Regions from separate parts of the Chromobacterium indicum genome, predicted to be linked through region 2. Evidence: predicted binding sites of a transcription regulator. Region 2 holds the regulator's gene; each other region holds the start of a gene.

Region 1 (3,902 bases), on a different contig from region 2:
TGCACCACCTGGGTGTCCACCCCCACCATCAGCGTGACCTCGTCGTCCTGCGAGGTGATGTGCTCGGCGGCGTAACGCATGTCGGCGGCGCCGCCGAACTCCTTGAAGCCGATCAGATTGGGATAAGCGCGGCGCAGCTCGAAGAACAGGTCGGCGCGGGTGGTGAAGCCATAGTAAGGGCTGTTGTAGATCACGGCCGGCAGCTTGGGCGCGGCGGCCAGAATGGCCGAGAAATGCGCCTTTTGCGCGGCCGGCGACGCGCCGCGCGACAGCACGCGCGGGATGACCATCAAGCCCTGCGCGCCCACCCTGGCGGCGTGAGCGGCATGGGAAACCGCCTCGCGGGTGTTGACGGCGCCGGTGCCCACGATGGTCGGCACGCCGGCGGCCGCCAGCCGCGCCACGCCCTCCTGGCGCTGGGCTTCGCTCAGCAGCGGCCAGTCGCCCATGGAGCCGCAGTACACCACCGCGCTCATGCCCAGGGATACCAGCTCCTTGCCCTTGGCCACCAGCGCATCGAAATCCGGCTGGCGATCGGCGGTGCACGGGGTCATCAGCGCCGGAATGCAACCGGTGAAAATGTTATCGCTCATTGTTTTGCTCCTTGCGGCATTCATTCAGGTGGTAGAGGTAGAAAGAGAGAGTCGCGGGCTCAAATGCCCCACGCGAAGGGGTCTTGTTCGTCGATCAGCAGCGTGGCGCGCGCCGTGATGTGGGCGCGGCCGGTGATGTAGGGGCGGATGAAGTCGCCTTCGCGCTGGTAATGGCCGACGAAGCGGCTGCCGGTGATGCCGGCCTGCACCCACTCTTCGCCTTCGGCCAGCTTGCCATCAGCCGCCAGGCAGGCCAGCTTGGCGCTGGTGCCGGTGCCGCAGGGGGAACGGTCATAGGCTTTGCCGGGACACATGACGAAGTTGCGGCTGTTTGCGTGTTCGTCGTCGGCGAACAACTCCACATGATCGATGCGCGCGCCGTCGGCGCCGGTGACGCCCTGCGCCTCCAGCGCCTGCATCGTGGCGCAGCTGAACGCGCTCAGCGCCTCGACATTGTCCAGCCGCACGCTCAGTCCATGCTCGGCCACCAGAAAAAACCAGTTGCCGCCCCAGGCGATGTCGCCGGTCACCGTTCCATGGCCGGGCACCTCCACCGCCGCCTGTCGGCGGTAGCGGTAGGCAGGCACATTGCGCAGCGTCACCGCGCCGTCCTCATGCAAGACGGCGTCCACCGGCCCCACCGGGGTGTCTATCTTGTGGCTGCCCGGCGCGATGCGCCCCAGGTAATGCAAGGAGGCGATCAAGCCTATGGTGCCGTGGCCGCACATGCCGATGTAGCCAGTGTTGTTGAAGAAGATCACCCCGCAGACGGCGTCGGGCGAAACCGGCTCGCAATACAGCGCGCCCACCAGCACATCGCTGCCTCGCGGCTCCAGCAGGCAGGCGCGGCGCCATTGGTCGTGCCGCTCGCGCAATTCATCGCGCTGGTCCGCCATGCTGGCCCCCGCCAACGCGGGAAACCCGCTCAGCACCAGCCGGGTAGGTTCGCCCCCGGTGTGGGAATCGATGATCTCAATCTGCCTCATTCGCTTGTCCATTCCCCAATCCCATTCAGTCCGGCCAATCGCGCCGTTGTCTCGCAGACCTTTGATTCCATTGAATCTCCGCGCCGCATCCGCATTCGCTGCCACCCCGCTAGCATGGCTGCGTTGCCGCCGACAATCTTGATGGCTATCATCAGTGACGATGACGAAATCGGCACAATTGACGTTTTCAGGCGCTTGCTAAGGCGCGGCGGCCGGGATGGCGCGCGCAGTGACATTCGGGGTGGCGGCGCTTGGACCGCGAGAAAGGCGGGAACGATGACAAGCTCAACGCTGGAATCCATCGCCCGCTGGCGAGACGGATTCCACCGGGCGACGATGGACGAATTGCTGGCGGGCATGGCCCCGCTTCTGCCCGTGCTGGACCTGATCCCCAATGCGGCCATCTTCATCAAGGACAGCCAGGCGCGCTATCTCTGCGCCAACCAGACGCTGGCGCAGCGCTGCGGGCTGAAGAGCCTGCAGCCGCTGCTGGGCAAGACCAGCGCGGAAGTGTTTCCCATTCAGCTGGGACAGGTCTATACGGCGCAGGATATCAAGGTGCTGCAAGACGGCCAGGTGCTGGAAAGCCAACTGGAGCTGCATCTGTTCAAGAATCGGGAGCCGGGCTGGTGCCTGACCTACAAGTGGCCCCTATACAATCGGCAGGAAGAAATCATAGGCCTGATTGGCATCTCGCTGGACCTGCAATCGGCCAGCAAGACCCACCCAGCCTACAAACGCCTGGCCGCGGTGGACGAGTTCATCCGCCGCAATTTCAGCCAGACGGTGACCATGGCGGAGCTCACCGGCATCGCCGGCATGTCGGCCTCCCAGCTGGAGCGCTACTGCAAAAAGATATTCCACCTGTCACCGCGGCAGATGATACATAAGGCCAGGCTGGAGCACGCGCACCGGCTGCTGCATGAAGACATGGCCATCACCGAGGTGGCGCTGCGCTGCGGCTATGCCGATCACAGCGCCTTCAGCCGGCAGTTCAAGGCCTTGACCGGCTTGACGCCCCGCCAGTACCGCCAGCAGCTGGGCAGAAGCGATGCCGGGCCGGCTTCGGATGCCGAATAGCCGACGCGGGGTTCTGAGACCGGCTGCGTTTGTCGCGGCCGCGAGCCTGACAGCCAGTCCACGCAACCTCTGGCGGCGGCCTCGGTCATAATGCGATGAACCACATCCTGAACATGGAGCGTTTGATGAAGTTTCTCCTGCCCGCCGCCGCGCTGCTGGTTTCCGCCGCGGCCATGGCCGATGCGCCAAGCAAGCCGGTCATCACCGGCAACATCCTCCGCCTGGATTCCGCCTGCGATTTCACCGAAAGCAGCCTGAACATCCAGCGCGACAGCCTCTCCCTGAGCGCCACGCTCAATAAGGCTGCCGCCGCGCGCCTGCAGCAGGCCACCGGCGACTTCCTGAATCAAAGCATGGTGGTGGTGATCAACGACGTGCCCGTCAGCGCTCCGGTAGTCCGGACCGTGATCAACACCGGCAAGGTTCAGATCGCGCTGGGGCGCGACGCCGCCGACAAACTGTTGCCCACTCTGCTGGAAACCACCTGCTACCAGGAAAAGCCGCAGGCCAAGTAACCGGCCGCTAGGCCTTGTGCGTGGACAGCAGAATGCTGGTTTCGCTGGCGGAAATGCCCGGAATCAGCCTGACGCGCCCCAACACCCGGTCGAATTGCTCGAGCGAATCGGCGCGCAGCTCGGCCAGGATGTCCCAGCGGCCGTTGGTGGAATGCAAGGCGTGGACGCTGGGATCGCCGCGCAGCGCCTGCATCACCGCGGCGGCCTTATTGCCCTCCACCGCGATGCACATCCAAGCCCTGATGCGCCTGGCTTCCGCCTCCGGCTTCACCTTCACCGTGTAGCCGACGATCACCCCGCTCTCTTCCAGCCTGGCGATGCGATGCTGCACCGTTGCCCGCGACACTCTCAGCTTCTCCGCCAAGGCGGTGACGGAGATCCGCGCGTCGTCGCGCAGCAGCGCCAGCAATTGCCTGTCGGTATCGTTCATGTCAAATCGTCAAAAAAACCTGTCAATTTGTAAAACAATATGAAAGTTTTGTAAGGTTTGCCAGCTTTTTGACGACAATCCGGAAGCGCACAATAGCGATCATTCTTGATCGGCATCAACACCGGCTCAATCCAGACCGATCGCCGCCAGTCAAGACAGATACGTTCCCCACCGCCTCCCTAGGATGAAAAGGCATGCAAACCACCAGTGACGTTCTGATGATCCGGCCGGCCCGATTCCTGTCCAACCCGCAAACCACCGCCAGCAACGCCTTCCAGAACCGGGAGCGGGACGCCGC
Region 2 (3,902 bases):
CGATCAGATTGTTCAGCTTGTCGCTGAGATTGCCGTAAGCGGCGATCCATTGAGTAGGCTGGGCGGACTGCGTGGCCTTCAGCTTGTCCCAGGCCGCGGCGGCGTCCTTCCAGGCGGCGTCGCTGGCCAGTTCCGGGCCCAGCCGGCCGTTGGCGTCCTGTAGCGCCTGCCATTTGGCTTGCAACTGCTGGGAGGCGGCGGGAAAGCCGCTTCTGGCCTGGGCATCGCCCAGCGCCGCGCGCACCGCCAGCTCCTGGCCCTGCTGGGTCTGGGCCAGCATCGCGGTCAGCGGCTGCATGTAGGCGACGCCCACTTTTTCCTTGGCGGTGGATTCGATATTGTCCTGGTTGCTGCGATACAGGCCATAGACCAGATACAGCAGCGCCGTGGCGAACAGCACGCCGATCACGGCGAAGCGTTGCGGATAGCTCAGGCGTTGCATCAGCCTGACGATGGGCGTGGACATGGAGCGGCTCCTTGCGAAAGCGGGCTGCCGCGCCAATTTTTGCCCGGCACGCTTGCATACCCTTTGTATAAGTGATTTTGCTTATCACACAGGGAAAAATACCCGCTACCCGCCTTATGGGCAGTCTCGTCCGGAATAAAGGAGCGCGCCGGGGGAGGGCCCGGCGCCAGGAAGGGGGCTTCAGATGGTCTTGGAGTAGCGGGCGCGGGTTTCGCGTTCGCGCAGATGGCGGTCGAAGATCATCGCGATATTGCGGATCAGAAAGCGGCCCTGGGGTTCCACCATCAGGAAGTCGCCGTCGAAGGAGAGCAGGCCCTGTTGCTGGAATTCGCGTATCTGTGGCATTTCCGCCGCAAAATATTGGGCGAAATTGATGCCGTGGATTTCTTCTATCGCTTCCACCGATAGCGCGAAACGGCACATCAGGCTCTGGATGATGGTCCGGCGCAGCACGTCGTCGTTGTCCAGCGTCAGTCCGCGCACCACCGGCAGCCGGCCCTGGTCTAGCGCCGCGTAATAGCCATCCAGCGTCTTGTCGTTCTGGCTGTAACAGGAGCCCACCTTGCCGATGGAGGAGACGCCGAAGGCCAGCATGTCGCAATCGGAATGGGTGGAATAGCCCTGGAAGTTGCGTTGCAGCCGGCCCTGGCGAAGGGCGATGGCCAACTCGTCGTCGGGCTTGGCGAAATGATCCATGCCGATGAACACGTAGCCGGCGTCGGTCAGCGTCTTCACCGCGTCCTGCAGGATGTCCAGCTTGACCGCGGCCGGCGGCAGATCCGCCTCGTTGATGCGCCGTTGCGGCATGAATACGCTGGGAAGGTGGGCGTAGTTGTACAGCGACAGCCGGTCGGGGTCCAGCGCCAGCGCCTTCCGCAGCGTGTCGCGCATGGTTTCGCGGCTTTGCAGCGGCAGGCCGTAGATCAGGTCCAGGCTGACCGATTTGAATCCGCCTTCGCGCGCCGCTTCGATCACCGCGCGGGTTTCCTCTTCGGTCTGAATCCGGTTTACCGCGCGCTGCACCGCGGGATCGAAATCCTGTATGCCCACGCTGACGCGGTTGAAACCATATCCTGCCAATTTCAGCATGGTTTCACGTTTTACCTTGCGCGGATCAATCTCTATGGAATATTCTCCGTCGCTCAGGAATTCGAAGTGAGTGCTCAGGATGCCCATCAGCCGCTCAAGCTGGGCATCGGACAGGAAGGTGGGCGTGCCGCCGCCGAAGTGCAGCTGTATCACTTTTTCCCGGATGCCCAGTTCCGCGGAAACCAGGCGGATTTCCTTCTCCAGATAGTCCAGATACTGGTCCGCCTTGCCGCTATCCTTGGTGATGATCTTGTTGCAGGCGCAGTAATAACAGATGGTGTTGCAAAAAGGTATATGAGCGTACAATGATAGAGGCTTGCGGTTGGCGCCGATCTGGCGCTGACGCAATTTGTCCAGATAGTCTTGCGTCGAGAAATTAGACGTAAAACGATCTGCCGTCGGGTAGGATGTGTATCTAGGCCCCGCGCCATCCAGCCTCTCGATCAACTCGCGATCGAAGACAAAATGGGCGGGAGAGAAGGGGTGGGTAGTTTTCATGTCGTATTCGGATGGTAAAACTTCTGGAGGACTGGTAAATTTGCGAAAAATTAGTGAATTCCGCCTTGATAAGGGTCAAGCTTCGCCGGCTTGCACATACAGCATGTCTGAACAAAACCAAACCTCCCTGCATACGCTGAAAATTTCCTGCTCCAGCTGCAGCCTGCGCGAGCTATGCCTGCCTGTCGGTCTGAACCGCGAGGAAATGGGCCAGCTGGACGCGGTGATCCGCCAGAGCCGCCGCCTGAAGCGCGGCGAATACCTGTTCCGCAGCGGCGAGTCCTTCAAATCGCTGTACGCGATCCGCACCGGCTTCTTCAAAACCTGTGTCGCCAGCCAGGACGGCCGCGAACAGGTGACCGGCTTCCTGATGTCAGGCGAGCTGATGGGCCTGGACGGCATTTCCTCCAGCAATCACAGCTGCGACGCGGTGGCGCTGGAGGACAGCGAAGTATGCGAGCTGCCGTTCACCCGGATGGAGTCGTTGTCCCGCGATATCCCCAGCCTGCAGCACCACTTCTATCGCCTGATGAGCCGCGAGATCGTGCGCGACCAGAACGTGATGCTGCTGCTGGGCAATATGAAGGCGGAGGAGCGCATCGCCGCCTTCCTGCTGAATTTGTCGCAGCGGCTGTCCACCCGGGGCTTCGCCGCCAACGACTTCATCCTGCGCATGAGCCGCGAAGAGATCGGCAGCTTCCTCGGCCTGAAGTTGGAAACGGTCAGCCGCACGCTGTCCAAGTTCCAGCAGCAGGGCTGGATCACCGTCGATCACAAGCATATCCAGCTGGTGCTGGTAGACGAGCTGAAAAACCTGATTTCAGGCTGCATGCACGCCGACGGCCACTAAGGCTGTCCGGAATCGGCAATCGAGGCAGGCGCGACGCCTGCCTTTTTTCATGTCCGCGAGATTTTGAGCTTCAGCGCCGCCAGGCGCGCCGGGTCCGGCCAGCCGGGCGGGACGACGAAGCCGCGCGCGACCTCGCGCCACAGGCCATCGCCGACCGCTCGCAGTTCGGCCAGCAGCTGCGGGGCTTGAATCGCCTGCAGCCGCGCGCGCAGGGCTGCCTCGTCCAGGGTATCGGCTTCGGCCAGCAGCGCCGGGGCGAGCCATGACAGCCTGGGCAGCCAGGCCCAGCGCGAATCGCCGTCGGCGCGCGGCCAGGGGGCGTCCCTCGGCGCGAGCCAGCCGCGCAGTTGATGGGGGTTGAGCGGCGCGGGCGGAAACTGATCCGCCGGATAGAAGAACCAGCCGCAGAGCCGGGCCGCGGCGCGGCAGCCCTGGAAACCGTCCGGGAGGACGGACTGCGCGTCTGGATGGCGGGAAAGCCGCAATTGTGTTGTGGTTTTGGTCGCTTTTACATGCCAGGCGTCGTTGAGGCCGGGACCGACCAGATCGTCGGCGGTTTCGCCCAGCGAAAGGTAAAACTTGCTGGCTGTTTCCAGATGCCAGGGCTCGCCGTCCAGCAGCAGCAGGAAGTCGAACTCTCCGATGGTCCGGCGCTCCCTGTTTATGACTTTGAGATTTTCTGCGACTGGTTTGATGTGTGGGGCCTGATGGAACCAGAAGGAAAAAAGCCGTTCGGCATATTGTCCCAGCCGCTTGGCGGCGGCGACGGCCAGCCAGGCCTCCAGCTCGGCTGGCGCATGATCCAGCCGGGCCAGCAGCGCCTCGCCGTCCGGTCCCAGTAATCGTTCAGCGGGCAGGTCGGCGCCGCACAGCCAGGGCGAAGGAGAGGTCAGCAGAAAGGCGAGGTCGCGCACCGCGGGGCGCGCGTAGGGCAGGGCGAGGCCGGACTCAGTCGGCATCCCCGAGTCGGCCAGAGGCGGTGCGCTGCACCTGTTTGTA
Region 3 (3,902 bases), on a different contig from region 2:
TTGACTCATTTTCTTGCTCCGTGGGCAGCCTCGTCATGCGGGGCTTGCTCTACCTTGTCGTCGTCCAGGAAGGGCAGGTTGGCCGCCTCCTCGTACCGGTTCTTGGAGCGTTTGCTGTAGGCCATGATCAACACCATGATGAAGAACGCGAAGCAGACCACGGTGAACAGCGAACGCCCGAAAGTGACCCAGTCCATGGCTTAGCGCCTGTTCTTCACGGCAAGGCCCAGGCCTTGCAGGTAGGCGACGACGGCGTCCTGCTCAGATTTGCCTTCCACCTGGGACTTCGCCTCGGCGATGTCCTTGTCGGTGTAGGGCACGCCGACCAGGCGCAGGGCTTCCATCTTCTTCGGCACCACGTCGGCGTCGGCCAGGTTCTTGGCCAGCCACGGGAAGGCCGGCATGTTCGACTCCGGCACCACGTCGCGCGGGTTGTTCAAGTGCACGCGGTGCCATTCGTCGGAATAGCGGCCGCCGACGCGGGCGAGGTCGGGGCCGGTGCGCTTGGAGCCCCACAGGAACGGGTGGTCGTACACGGATTCGCCGGCCACGGAGTAGTGGCCGTAGCGTTCGGTTTCGGCGCGGAACGGGCGGATCATCTGGGTGTGGCAGGTGGTGCAGCCTTCGCGGATGTAGATGTCGCGGCCTGCCAGCTGCAAGGCGGTGAACGGCTTGACGCCGGCCACCGGTTCGGTCACGGATTTCTGGAACGCGAGCGGCAGGATTTCCACCAGGCCGGCCACGCTGACCACCAACAGGGTCAGCACGATCAGCCAGCCTACATGCTCTTCAATCAGTTTCTGGATTCTGTCCATGATTATTCTCGCCTGTTAATGTGCTTCTGCGGTGATGGCCGGGATCTTGGCATCGACGGCGCGGCCTGCGACGACGGTGCGGTAGGTGTTGTAAGCCATCAACAGCATGCCGGAGAGGTACAGGAAGCCGCCCAGCAGACGCACCGTGTGGTACGGATAGGTGGCTTTCACCGCCTCGACGAAGGCGTAGGTCAGGGTGCCGTCCGGGTTCAGCGCGCGCCACATCAGGCCTTGCATCACGCCGGAGATCCACAGCGCGGCGATGTAGAGCACCACGCCGACGGTGGCCAGCCAGAAGTGGGCTTCGATCAGCTTGACGCTGTGCATGGTTTCGCGGCCGAACAGGCGCGGGATCAGGTAGTACATCGAGCCGATGGTGATGAAGCCCACCCAGCCCAGCGCGCCGGAGTGCACGTGGCCGATGGTCCAGTCGGTGTAGTGGGACAAGGCGTTGACGGTCTTGATCGACATCATCGGGCCTTCGAAGGTGGACATGCCGTAGAACGACAGCGACACCACCAGGAACTTCAGCACCGGGTCGGTGCGCAGCTTATGCCAGGCGCCGGACAGGGTCATGATGCCGTTGATCATGCCGCCCCAGGACGGCGCAAGCAGGATCAGGGAAAACACCATGCCGACGGACTGGGTCCAGTCGGGCAGCGCGGTGTAGTGCAGGTGGTGCGGACCGGCCCACATATAGGTGAAGATCAGCGCCCAGAAGTGCACCACGGACAGGCGGTAGGAATACACCGGACGGCCGGCCTGCTTGGGAACGAAGTAGTACATCATGCCGAGGAAGGCGGCGGTCAGGAAGAAGCCCACCGCGTTGTGGCCGTACCACCATTGCACCATCGCGTCGACGGCGCCGGAGTACACCGAATAGGATTTCCACATGGTCACCGGCACGAAGGCGGAGTTGACGATGTGCAGCAGCGCCACGGCCAGGATGAAGGCGCCGTAGAACCAGTTGGCCACGTAGATGTGCTTGACCTTGCGGATGGCGATGGTGCCGAAGAACACGATCGCGTAAATCACCCAGATCACGGCGATCAGCAGTTTGATCGGCCATTCCAGCTCAGCGTATTCCTTGGAGGTGGTGAAGCCAAGCGGCAGCGTGATGGCCGCCAGCACGATCACCAGTTGCCAGCCCCAGAAGGTGACGGCGGCCAGCTTGTCGGAAATCAGTCTGACGTTACAGGTACGTTGCACCACGTAGTAGGAAGTGGCGAACAGACCGCAGCCGCCGAAGGCGAAGATGACGGCGTTGGTGTGCAAGGGGCGCAGGCGGCCAAAGTGGAACCAGGGCCCGAAATTGAGCTCCGGCCACACCAGCTGGGCCGCAATGATGACGCCCACCAACATGCCGACTATGCCCCAAACTACGGTCATGATGGCAAATTGGCGCACCACCTTATAGTTATAAGTGGGTTGCGTTTCCATTTAAGGTTTTCTCCAAGGTTGCTAACTCAGAACATGACAAACCGAGGCGGCTTGAACTTTTCAACCTCATCCCAATCTGGAAATTGGAAAGCAAGCCGCGGGGAACCGTGTAGTGAAAGTCGAATCAGGTGCTTGACCTGTACCGATAGGCTTTGATGTCTGTATTAGCAGTTTGCCGGCCTTTTCGATAGCACCAAATTCCCACGTATCCAATGCCGTTATTCTAAATCAAATGCCTTATGCGAGCCAGTTGCATAGTCGGCTTGGATCGGTTCTTGTCTGTCCCAATTCTCGCGGTATTACGAGGGTAGCGATACGAATAGTGCATGTTGCTACGCATGCAATTGTATTGGCGTATTGGTATGACTTCTTGACATGGATCAATACGCCATGAGGGCAACCGCCAAAATCGCGGAAATGCTAGAATCATCAAGTTTTGCAACGCTTGCAGGCTGATCATGACCCAACCCGTCCCAGTACAATACACGCTGCGCCCGGTGTCGCCGGAAGCGCACCTGTTCGAGGCAACCGTCATCGTTACGCACCCGGCCAAGGATGGCCAGGTGTTTTTTTTGCCGGCGTGGATTCCCGGCAGTTATATGATCCGTGAATTTTCCAAGCACATCGTCGAGATGGAAGCCCGCGCCGGCGGCAAGCCGGTGGCGCTGCGGCAGCTGGAAAAGAACCGCTGGCAGGCGGCGCCGGTCAAGGGCGCGCTGACGCTGCGCTATCTGGTCTACGCCTTCGACCTGTCGGTGCGCGGCGCCTACTTGGACGGCGAGCGCGGCTTCTTCAACGGCACCAGCGTGTTCCTGGCCGCTGAGGGCTATGAAAACGAGCCCTGCGCCGTGGAGATCCTCGCGCCGGAAGGCAAGGCCTACGCCGATTGGAAAGTGGCCACCAGCCTGCCCGCCGTCGACATCAAGAAAAAGAGCGGATTCGGCGGCTACCAGGCATCCAGCTACGATGAGCTGATCGACCACCCGGTGGAAATGGGCGAGTTCCAAAAGGTCAGCTTCAAGGCTTGCGGCGTGCCGCATGAGTTCGTCGTCTCCGGCCGGTTCCAGGGCGATCTGAAGCGATTGGCCGAAGACACCAAAAAGATTTGCGAATACCAGATCAAGCTGTTCGGCGAGCCGGCGCCGTTCGAGCGCTATGTGTTCATGCTGTTCGTCGGCAAGGACATCTACGGCGGCCTGGAGCACCGCGCGTCCACCGCGCTGGTGGCCAACCGCGACGATCTGCCGGCGCCGGGCGCGGCAGAGGTCAGCGACGGTTATCTGAAGTTGCTGGGCCTGATCAGCCACGAATACTTCCACAGCTGGAACGTCAAGCGGATGAAGCCGGCGGCGTTCACGCCGTATGACCTGAACCGCGAGGGCATGACCCGCCTGTTGTGGGCATTCGAAGGCATCACCTCCTATTACGACGACCTGACCCTGGTCCGCTGCGGCCTGATCGACGAGAGGCGCTACCTGGGCCTGTTGGCGGAAACCATCACCGGCGTGCAACGCGGCGCGGGCAGAATGAAGCAGACGCTGGAGCAATCCAGCTTCGAAGCCTGGACCAAGTACTACCGCCAGGACGAGAACAGCCCCAACAGCATTGTCAGCTACTACACCAAGGGTTCGCTGGCCGCGCTGGCGC
Region 4 (3,902 bases), 120 kb from region 2:
AGCCGGCGCACAGCAGGTAGGGAATCAGAATCATCGAGGTGGCCAGCGACAGCAGCGCCAGGTAGCCGGCCGAGCTCTTCAGCGTGATCAGCAGGAACAACTGGATCAGGCCGTTGGTCAGCCACAGCGAGGCGGCCGGGGTGTCGTTGCCGTTGACGGTGCCGAACACCTTGGGCATCACGCCGTCCTTGCCGGCGAGGTAAGGCGCTTCGGCGGCCAGCAAGGTCCAGGCCAGCAGCGCGCCGCCGACGGAGATCACCAGGCCCGCGTTCATCAGGTTGGCGCCGAAGGTGCCGAAGGCTTTCTGCAACACGTAGGCGGTGGACGGGTTCTTCAGCGCGGCCAGTTCAGCCTGGGTCATCACGCCCAGCGACAGCACCGATACGGCGACCAAGAGCGCGATGGTCAGCAAGAAGCCGATCACGGTGGCCTTGCCCACATCCTTCATGCTCTCGGCACGGCCGGAGAACATCGACGCGCCCTCGATGCCGATGAACACCCACACCGTCACCAGCATGGTGCTCTTCACCTGGTCGACGATGGAGCCGAGCTTGGCGCTGCCCCAGAAGTCCAGGTTGAAGGTATCGACCTTGAAGGCGAACACGATCAATAGAATGAACAGGGCCAGCGGCACCAGCTTGGCGATGGTGGTGACGGTATTGATGAAGGCCGCGCCGTGCACGCCGCGCAGCACCAGGAAGTGCAGGCCCCACAGCACCACAGACGCGCAAGCGATGGCGATGGGCGTATTGCCGTCGCCGAAGGCCGGCACCCAGAAGCCCAGCGCCGAGAACATCACCACAAAGTAGGAGACGTTGCCGATCCAGGCCGAAATCCAGTAACCCCAGGCCGAGTTGAAGCCCATGTAGTCGCCGAAGCCGGCCTTGGCGTAGCCATACACGCCGCCGGACACTTCCGGCTTGCGCGAGGCGAGCATCTGGAACACGAAGGCCAGCGCCAGCATGCCGACAAAGGTGATGGCCCAGCCGATCAGGATGGCACCGGCGCCGGCTCCAGCCGCCATGTTCTGCGGCAAGGAAAAGATGCCGCCGCCTATCATGGAGCCGACGACCAGCGCCGTCAGCGCGCCCAGCTTCAGCCTGGGCGACGCGCCCTCGGCCAAGCCGGCTTGGGTTGCAGTTTCAGTGGACATTTTCGTTCTCCGATCTGGTATGTAAACCGAGCATTACATTATTAAATTCTTATCATCTGAAATTATGGTATACCCCAAAAAACAAGGCTTTCCAGAGGTGTCGGTTGTTAGGTTGATTTGCATCAAGCAGGCCCAGCCATCAATCCTGCGACTTCCGGGGAATGCGACCAAGGCTTGCATTAAGGCGTCATGAGCAGCTGAATCCGGAACGGCGGAAATGCGCGCTCAGCGCCTGCTCAACGTCTCTACCGGTAGACAGCGGCAATCTGGCAACGGGCCGTCAGCGCAAGCGCGCCTTGGCTCAGGTCCTTTGCAGTCTTGCGCCAGCGACTCTTAAGCATAGAAAGGGAATGCCGGGCGAAAAGCCCGAAACAGAAATAGTCTGATACAGAACAAATTCGCGACGCGGCGGGCAAAAAAAACGGATACGGCCCACCACCGTATCCGCCAACACACACATCAAGAGGAAATACTGAAAACGACAGGGGTAATCCTTACTTGCCCGGCTTGTTCATGTTCCGGAAAATCACCCACAAAGCCCCGAAAGCCACCACGGTGGCGACCACGATAGTCAACAGGCTCAAACGACCGACATCGTCGGCCAACAATAGGGTCAGCAACTCCATGGTTCCCTCCTACCGGCATGCGGTTTCAATTGACTTGCCAGCGACATAATAACCACTCGACAAACCATGGAATTGACCCAGGTCAAACCGGCCATCCCGGCGATTTGATGCAGGACAAATAAAAAGCCCCCGGCGCGAGCCGAGGGCTTTTTATATACAGATCAAAGGTTTGTGCTACTTATTTGCCGCCGCCCATATCCTTGGCCAGGAAGAAGGCGTCGGAGAAGAACTCATCGTCCGGCAGGCCGCGCTCGCGGGTGAAGGTGCCGTGGGCCGCCTCCACCATCACCGGCGCGCCGCAGGCGTAAACCTGGTAACCCGACAGATCAGCGAAGTCTTCCAGCACCGCCTGGTGCACGAATCCGGCACGGCCGGTCCAATTGTCTTCCGGCAACGCCTCGGACAGCACCGGGACATAGCTGATGTGCGGATGCGCGGCGGCCCAGCCTTCGGCCAGCTCCGCCATGTACAGGTCGGCCTTGGTGCGGGCGCCCCAGTAAAACTTCATCGGCCGGGTGATGCCATGATGGATCGCATGCTCGATGATGCCCTTGACCGGCGCGAAACCAGTGCCGCTGGCGATCAGCACGATGGGCTTGTCCGACTCCTCGCGCAGGAAGAAGGAACCCATCGGGCCCTTGAAGCGCATGATCTCGCGCTCCTTCATCTGATGGAACACGTACTCGGAGAACGAGCCGCCCGGCTGATGGCGGATGTGCAGTTCCAGGAAGGAATCGTCGTGCGGCGCATTGGCGATCGAGAAGCTGCGCTTTTTGCCGTCCTTCATCAGGATGTCGATATACTGGCCGGCGCAGAACTGCAAACGCTCGGACACCGGGAGCTTCAGCTTCAGCACCGCCACGTCGTGGATCTTTTCTATCGTTTCGACCCGGCACGGCAGCGTCTTGATCTGGATGTCGCCGATGCCGGTCACTTCGCGCGCCTCGATGCTGATGTCGCCTTGCGGCTTCGCACAGCAGAACAGCGCCATGCCCTGCGCGCGCTCGGCGGCGGACAACGCCTTTTCCTGGAAGCCGTCCTGGCTCACCTCGCCCTCCAGCACCTTGCCCTTGCAGGCGCCGCAAGCGCCGTCGCGGCAGCCGTAGGGCAGGCCCACGCCCTGGCGCAGCGCGGCTTCAAGAATGGTTTCGTGCGCTTCAACACTGAATGCATGCCCGCTGGGGAGCACTTTCACCTGGCAAGTCATAATCGTTTCTCAATCCCGAATTCTGGCTAAAATGCACACCATGCGTACTTTACTTGTCATCGGCGCCGGCGATGTCGCCCGGCGCGCCCTGCCGCAGCTTCGCCGGAGTTGGCGGATATTGACCCTGTGTCGCACAGAAGAGGCCGCCGCCCGCTGGCGCGCGCTGGGCGCCTTGCCGCTGATAGGCGATCTGGACCATGCCCCCAGCCTGGCGCGCCTCGCCGGGCTGGCCGACGCCGCGCTGCTGACCGCGCCGCCGCCTGCCCATGGCCGGACAGACTCGAGAATGCGCAAGTTGTTGTACGCGCTGGCAAAAGCGAACAGCATACCACAGCAATTGATCTACATCAGCACAAGCGGCGTGTATGGCGATGCTGGCGGCGGCGCGCTCGACGAAACCTCCGCGACGCGTCCGCGCAACGAGCGCGCGCTGCGCCGCGCCGACGCCGAACGCCAGCTGCGCCGCTTCGCCATCAACCGCGGCTGCGCGCTGACCATCCTGCGCGCGCCCGGCATCTACGCCGACGAGCGGCTGCCGCTGTCGCGCTTCGCCACCGGCGCGCCCCTGATCATCGACGCCGAAGACAGCTGGAGCAACCATATCCACGCCGACGATCTGGCCCTGCTGTGCGCGGCGGCCCTGCGCCGCAAAAGCGGCATCCGCGTCTACAACGCCTGCGACGACCAGCCGCTGCCGGTTGGCATGTGGTATCGGCGCCTGGGCGAGACGTTGGGTCTCCCGCTGCCGCCGCAGCTTCCCCGCGAGGAAGTGAAAGCGCGGGTTACGCCCCAGCAATGGTCGTTCCTGGCCGAATCGCGCCGCCTGGACAACGGCCGGATACGACGCGAACTGGCCGTCCGTCTGCGCTGGCCCAGCGTGCTCGATTATCTGGACGCGCTGCGGCGGGACGAGCCG

Evidence for each region. Region 2 encodes FNR, which switches genes on or off when oxygen is low (the NO sensors DNR and NnrR bind a similar motif). Its sites were predicted from a motif close to TTGATNNNNATCAA; they were not measured.
Region 1: VA599_RS12545 (4-hydroxyproline epimerase) is a predicted target of FNR. The motif match lies at 1,718-1,731, and genes of this name have one in related genera.
Region 3: VA599_RS15985 (M61 family metallopeptidase) is a predicted target of FNR. The motif match lies at 2,626-2,639, and genes of this name have one in related genera.
Region 4: VA599_RS04100 (DUF3149 domain-containing protein) is a predicted target of FNR. The motif match lies at 1,852-1,865, and genes of this name have one in related genera.

Annotation. Positions count from the first base shown of each region.
Region 1 covers NZ_JAYFSJ010000008.1:138,944-142,845, reverse strand. The annotation lists gene VA599_RS12550 (dihydrodipicolinate synthase family protein) at 1-593, opposite strand, end outside; gene VA599_RS12545 (4-hydroxyproline epimerase) at 653-1,579, opposite strand; gene VA599_RS12540 (AraC family transcriptional regulator) at 1,856-2,659, shown strand; gene VA599_RS12535 (SecDF P1 head subdomain-containing protein) at 2,785-3,174, shown strand; gene VA599_RS12530 (Lrp/AsnC family transcriptional regulator) at 3,182-3,604, opposite strand; gene ctlX (citrulline utilization hydrolase CtlX) at 3,799-3,902, shown strand, end outside.
Region 2 covers NZ_JAYFSJ010000002.1:183,090-186,991, reverse strand. The annotation lists gene VA599_RS03510 (methyl-accepting chemotaxis protein) at 1-466, opposite strand, end outside; gene hemN (oxygen-independent coproporphyrinogen III oxidase) at 647-2,053, opposite strand; gene fnr (fumarate/nitrate reduction transcriptional regulator Fnr) at 2,157-2,903, shown strand; gene VA599_RS03495 (DUF1853 family protein) at 2,951-3,862, opposite strand; gene VA599_RS03490 (RNA methyltransferase) at 3,852-3,902, opposite strand, start outside.
Region 3 covers NZ_JAYFSJ010000011.1:80,499-84,400, forward strand. The annotation lists gene ccoP (cytochrome-c oxidase, cbb3-type subunit III) at 1-9, opposite strand, end outside; gene VA599_RS15970 (cbb3-type cytochrome oxidase subunit 3) at 6-197, opposite strand; gene ccoO (cytochrome-c oxidase, cbb3-type subunit II) at 201-815, opposite strand; gene ccoN (cytochrome-c oxidase, cbb3-type subunit I) at 831-2,255, opposite strand; gene VA599_RS15985 (M61 family metallopeptidase) at 2,714-3,902, shown strand, end outside.
Region 4 covers NZ_JAYFSJ010000002.1:303,623-307,524, forward strand. The annotation lists gene arcD (arginine-ornithine antiporter) at 1-1,153, opposite strand, end outside; gene VA599_RS04100 (DUF3149 domain-containing protein) at 1,648-1,779, opposite strand; gene VA599_RS04105 (CDP-6-deoxy-delta-3,4-glucoseen reductase) at 1,958-2,986, opposite strand; gene VA599_RS04110 (NAD-dependent epimerase/dehydratase family protein) at 3,027-3,902, shown strand, end outside.